Desulfosarcina ovata subsp. ovata: one gene and its partner. The protein of the gene in region 2 binds, or shares a complex with, the protein of the main gene of each other region. Links are inferred from orthologs where the notes say so. Each region holds a gene or a part of one and is shown on either strand. Other genes may lie near its edges.

Region 1 (2,999 bases), 2.0 Mb from region 2 along the record:
TTTTTGACGAGCGGTTTTAAGCCGTAGTAAGCGCCCTATCGATGACACCACACCTGATGATCCGGCGTCCCCCGCGGTTGGGGCGGATGGTCACGGCAAATCTCGTCGGATTTGGCGCATGTGTCGTAAAAAAGACATCCGGTGGCCGCTGCAGGGGGCGTAAAATTTTCCTCATCGAAGCCCTTCCCATTGGACGGCTCGCCCACCACCGGTACGGCGGCAATCAGCTTTTGCGTATACGGGTGCAGTGGATTTGCGATCACCTTGTCGGTAATTCCCATTTCGACCAAACGGCCGCAGTGCATGACCGCCACACGATCGGCGATATGGCTGACCACACTTAAATCGTGGGAAATAAAAAGATAGGAGAGCCGGTGGCTATCACGCAGATCCAACAGCAGGTTGATGATCTGCGCCTGCACGGATACATCCAGCGCACTGACCGGTTCATCGCAAACCACAAAAGCGGGTCGTAATGAAATGGCGCGGGCGATGTTGATCCGCTGACGCTGGCCGCCTGAAAATTCATGGGGATAGCGGTAGACCGCATCTTCATCGAGCCCGACCTCCTTGAGCAGTCGCGTGGCATGCGCCTTTCGCGATCCGTCGAGCAGGTTGAACTCCCTTAACCCTTCGGTGACGATATCAAGAATGTTCATGCGTGGGTTGAGCGAAGATAACGGATCCTGAAAGATGATCTGCATGCGCCGGTGAAGTTCTCTTTGCGCCTTGGGCGTCAGACCGGCGATATCTTGTCCGTCAAAAACAATCTTGCCGCCATGCGGTTTTTCAAGCCCCATCAGGGTCCGACCGAGGGTGGTTTTGCCGCAGCCCGACTCGCCCACCAAACCAAGGGTCTCCCCCCGGCCGACCTGAAAGGAGACGCCGTCGACTGCACGGACATATCCCACAATGCGGGACATAATCCCCCGCTTGATTGGAAACCAGGTCTTCAGATCAGTTACGCTGAGTAACGCTTGTGGATGATCGGATATCGGCATTTTTATTCCAGGCGGCCCGCAAACAGCTTGTGGGCGACGAAACAAGCTGCCTGATGGTCGCCATTTTCAATGTTTTCGAGTTCGGGGGCTTCGGTTGCACATCGATCGAAGGCATACGGGCAACGATCCCGGAAATGGCAGCCGATGGGATAATTGAAGGGCGATGGAACATAACCCGCAATGGCGGGAAGACGATCAGTTTTCCCAAACAGGGCCGGAATCGATTGCAAAAGACCGCGCGTGTAGGGATGGGCGGGATGCTCGAAAATTTGTTGCTTGGTTCCGGTTTCAACAATATTCGAAGCATACATCACCAGGACCCGGTCGCACATTTGCCAAACCACCCCCATGTCGTGGGTGATCAACAAGATGGCGGTCTGCTCCTTGCGCATCTCCTTGATCAATTTAAAGACCTGGGCCTGAATGGTAACATCCAATGCCGTTGTCGGTTCATCGGCGATAATCAACTCCGGATCCTGCATCAGGGCCATGGCAATCATCACGCGTTGCTGCATCCCCCCGGAAAGTTCGTGCGGATATGCCTGCATGCGCTGCTCCGGATTGGGAATGCGCACCTTGGCGAGCCACTCCAGACCGATCTGCATGGCCCGCCGCTTGTCCATATGGCGGTGCAATGTCAATACTTCGGCCAACTGCTGCCCGATACGCTGCAAGGGCGACAATGCCGACAACGGCTCCTGAAATATCATGCTGATCGCCCGGCCCCTGATCCGGCGCAGTTCGGCAATATTTAGAGCCAGCAGGTCCCGGCCGTTAAATACAATCTTACCGGATGCAATTTGTCCGGGTGGCGATGGGATCAGGCGCAAAATGCTCAATGCGGTGACCGATTTCCCGCAACCCGATTCGCCGACCAACCCCACAATTTCACCGCGATTGATTTGAAACGAGACACCGTCAACCGCGACGAAGCGGCCCTCATCGGTGGTAAAATCCACCGTCAAATCGTCGATCTTAAGCAGTTCAGCACTCATTATTCCAGCCTGGTATAACGTTTGGGATCATAGGCGTTGCGGACCCCTTCTCCGACAAATACGCCCAACAGCATGACCACAAAGAGCGCCAGGGAAGGATAGAGGATCAGCCACCACGCCCACCGATATTCCTGAGCCTGAAAAAGCAGTTCCCCCCAGCTGGGGGTTGGCGGCGGCAAACCAAAACCCAAATAGTCCAGGGCCGCCAATGCACCGATGGCGCCCACCAGTGAGAAGGGAAAAAACGTAATCACCGGTATCAAACCGTTGGGCAGAATGTGTCGGAAGATGATCTTGGAAGAGGAGATTCCCATGCACTTGGCCGCCTCGACAAAAGGCTGTTTGCGCAGGCGTAAAAATTCCGCTCGCATGTAGTAGGATATTCCGATCCAGTTAAAGATCCCATAACAGATGAGCAGCAGCAGAAAACTGCGTCCGTATACCGAACCGAGCAAAATCATGACATACAAAAAGGGCAACGCACTCCATATCTCGATCAAACGCTGACCGGTAATATCGATCAGTCCACCGTAGTAGCCCTGAAGCGCACCAGCGATAATACCCAACGCATAGGAGATCAGAACGAGCAGCAAGCCAAACGTCATGGAGGTTCGCAAGCCGTAAAGAATGCGTGCCAGCACATCCCGGCCGGCCCCGTCCAGGCCCATCCAGTGGTCCTTGACCGGTCTGAACGGGAAACGCACATCTTCTTTTAAAAATTCGGCCACGTAGACGTTGCCGCCAATGGTCAGCTTATATGGTTCCACCGGGTCTTCAAAGCGCAGGGCGATCATCCGGCGCAACGCCTCTTTTTCTTCATCGGTAATCCGGTCCCACACTTCAGAAAGAGAAGTTGCATCGTCGTCGCTTTCAATCTCAAGGTTACGATTAAACGCCAGCCGGGTACTCAGTTTTTCACCCGATTCGGCCGACGCGCGTTCACGAATCGTCAGGCGCACTGTTTTCGGAGCCTCACGCCGTTTTCCAAATGTTGAAAGTGAAA
Region 2 (3,170 bases):
AGGACAGGGGCGCAAGGTTACGGCCGTTGAGCAGAATCCCCCGGCTCTCGACCGTTCCCGGCGGCGAAGGCACCAGCCCCATGACCGACAGGGCGGTCATGCTTTTGCCGCATCCCGACTCCCCCACCAGCCCCACCACCCGTCCCTTGCCGACCGCGAAAGAGATGTCGTCCACGGCCCGCACCACGCCCCGGCGGGTGTGAAACCGGGTCGTCAGATGGTCGACCTGCAAAATGGGGGGATCGATGCCGTGCACGGTGGTGATTCAATCCTTCATGTATGGATCCAGGGCGTCGCGCAGGCCGTCGCCCATGAAATTGAACGCCAGGACAGTGATCAGAATCGCCACGCCGGGAGCGATCGCCACCCACGGTGCGGAAAAAAGAAACGCCTTGCCGTTGGCCACCAGCAGTCCCCAGCTCGGCGTGGGCGGCTGGGCCCCAACGCCCAGAAAACTCAAGGTCGATTCCCACATGATCGCCTCGGGAATCCCCAGCGAGAACAGGACGATGAGGGTCGGCAGCACATTGGGGAAGATATGCCGGAGCATGATTACCGGGCGGCGCACGCCGTTGGCATGGGCCGCCTCGACAAACTCCTTGGTTCGCAGGGACAGGGTCTGGGAGCGCACCACGCGGGCGATTCCGGCCCAGCCCACAACGCTCAGGGCGATGAAAATATTGATCAGGCTCGCCCCCAGCGTATACATGACCACCATGGCCAGCAGCAGCGACGGAAAAGCGATCATCACATCGGCCAGGCGCATGATCGCAAAATCGGTTTTACCGCCGTAAAATCCGCTGACGATCCCCATCAGCGTGCCGATCAGCATAGAGAGAAGGCTGGGCACCAGCCCCACCATCAGCGAAATCCGCGTGCCGTAAAGGATCCGGGTCAGCAGATCGCGGCCGAATTTATCGGTCCCCAGCCAGTGGGACCATGACGGCGCCAGCAAGCGCTGATCCAGATCGACTTGAAAGGGGTCGTGGGGGCTGATCCATGGAACCAGCAGGGCCACCAGCATCAGGCAACCCACCACGCCCAGGCCCACAATGGCCAGCCGGTTGTTCCGGAAGGCGTGCCCGATATCGTCCAGGAGCGTGTCCGCCGGTTCGGCGGGCAGCTCTGTTTCCGGCATGGTTTCAAGCGCTTCCACGGGCGGTCCCAAAACGGCTATTTCTCCTGCATCGCAAAGCGGATGCGCGGATCGAGGAACGAGTAGAGAATATCGGCAACCAGGTTGCCGGCAATCACCAGAACGGTCGAAAACAATATCGCCCCCTGCAAAAGGGGCATATCCCGGGTTTCGATGGCGTTGACGGCAATCCGTCCCACCCCGGGGATACCGAACACGCTCTCGGTGATCACGGCACCCGAGAGCAGGCCGGCCACCTGGATGGCCATGATCGTGACCACGGGCAGAAGGGCGTTCTTCAGGGCGTGGGTGACGATTACCGGCGCTTCGCGCAGTCCCTTGGCCCGGGCCGTACGGATATAGTCGTGGCGCATCACCTCCAGCAGGCTGGAACGCGTCAGCCGGGCGATCACCCCGGCGGAGCTCCAGCCCAGGACGATGGCCGGCAGGATGACGTATTTGACCCCGTAAAAACCCGACACGGGCAGCAGATGCAATTTCCAGGCGAAGACATACTGCATCAAAAGCGCCGACCAGAACACCGGCATGGAGACGCCCAGCAGGGAAAAACCCATGAAAAAATGATCGATGCAACCGTGGCGTTTGACGGCCGAGATCACGCCGGAGGGAATGCCGATGGTCCAGGCCACCAGGGCGGCGCACAAGGCCAGGATCAGTGTGTTGGGAAAAGCCTGCAGGATCAGCCCGGTAACCGGCCGGTTGATCTTGTAGGAGATGCCGAAATCACCCTGCAGCGCCCCGCCCAGAAAGCGGAAATAGCGGGTGATCGCGGGGTCGTCCAGATGCATCTGGGCGCGCACCCGGGCGATCACATCCGGGCTGGCATGCTCTTTCATCATCAGGGCCACCGGATCGCCGGGGAGCACGTTGAGCATGACGAACAGCAGCAGCGTGATCCCCACGAGTACGGGAATGGAAACGAGGATCCGGTGAAGGATGTATTTCAGCATGGATGGCGGCTACTCGACTTCCATTTCAAAGTAGCACATATCGCTCCAGCCGTTCCAGGGCACCACAAAGTTCTTCACGCGCGGCTGGACCACATAGGTGTGGTCCAGGCTGAACAAGGGTGCCCAGGCGGCATCTTCGTATATGATCCGTTCCTCGAGCCGGCGATAGAGCGCGCAACGCTGGGCCGGATCGGTCATGGTCCGGGCGTCGTCGAGGCCCTCGAACACCGTCGGGTCAAGGTTGTTGAGCGAGCGCACCAGCGTGCCGCGCTGGCTGAAGAAGGTGTAGAGGAAGTTGTCCGGATCGTTAAAGTCGGCGGACCAGGACTGGGTGTAGCTCTCGGCGTCACCGACCTTGCGGGTGGCGTAGTAGGCCGCCTCGTCCACCTGCTTGATGGTGACATTGAAACCGGCTTTTTTTACCATGGACTGGACGATCAGGTTGATGTCCTCCCACTTGGTGCTCCAGCTGCTGACCTGCAAGATGGTCATGTCGACACCGTTCGCATACCCGGCCTCGGCGAGCAGGGCTTTGGCCTTCTCCGGATTGTATTCAATGGCCTTGCCGCCGGGGGAATAGCAGACCAGGCCCCGCGGGATGATGGCATTTTCGATCTTTCCCCGGCCGTAGAACTGCTTCTCCAGGATCTGCTCACGATCGATGGCCATCTGGAAGGCCTTGCGCACACGTACGTCGTCAAAGGGTTTGATGCGCTGGTTCATGCTGAAGTAGTAGATCGCCACCCGCGGCCCGCTCTTGATCTGCGTTTTCCATTTCTCGCTTTGGTAAAAGTAGGGGATCTGCGTGATGGCGTAATCGCAGTCGAAGACGTCCAGTTCGTCGGTTTCGAACAACAGGCGCATGGTTTCCGGATCGGGCACCACGCGAACGACGATGCGGTCGAGTTTCGGACGGCCGCGGAAATATTTATCGTTGGCGATCAGCTCCTGGCGGTCGTTGAGCACATAGGTCTTCAGGATGAACGGGCCGGTACCGCAGGTGGTTTCCGGGGTCAGGCCGAACTGGTCGCCGGCCGCAGTCGTGAACGTGCGATTGAAAATGG

The links.
Region 1: the proteins of GN112_RS18980 (region 2) and GN112_RS10290 are in contact, whole or in part, in a cryo-EM structure (PDB 8Z1Y), measured with the Escherichia coli proteins. The link is inferred for Desulfosarcina ovata subsp. ovata from one-to-one orthologs.

What each region holds. Positions count from the first base shown.
Region 1 is NZ_AP021879.1:2,278,229-2,281,227, forward strand. It holds GN112_RS10290 (ABC transporter ATP-binding protein), read right to left. Parts: upstream 1,997-2,999; coding sequence 1,004-1,996; downstream 1-1,003. Other genes in the region: GN112_RS10280 (extracellular solute-binding protein), read left to right, coding at 1-20; GN112_RS10285 (ABC transporter ATP-binding protein), read right to left, coding at 36-1,001; GN112_RS33960 (ABC transporter permease subunit), read right to left, coding at 1,996-2,999. UniProt on the Escherichia coli protein: Part of the ABC transporter DppABCDF involved in dipeptide transport. Responsible for energy coupling to the transport system.
Region 2 is NZ_AP021879.1:4,295,204-4,298,373, forward strand. What follows is about bases 141-3,044. They hold GN112_RS18980 (ABC transporter permease), read right to left. Parts: upstream 2,107-3,044; coding sequence 1,174-2,106; downstream 141-1,173. Other genes in these bases: GN112_RS18970 (ABC transporter ATP-binding protein), read right to left, coding at 141-256; GN112_RS18975 (ABC transporter permease), read right to left, coding at 266-1,168; GN112_RS18985 (ABC transporter substrate-binding protein), read right to left, coding at 2,116-3,044. In the rest of the region: more of GN112_RS18970, read right to left, coding at 1-140; more of GN112_RS18985, read right to left, coding at 3,045-3,170. UniProt on the Escherichia coli protein: Part of the ABC transporter DppABCDF involved in dipeptide transport. Responsible for the translocation of the substrate across the membrane.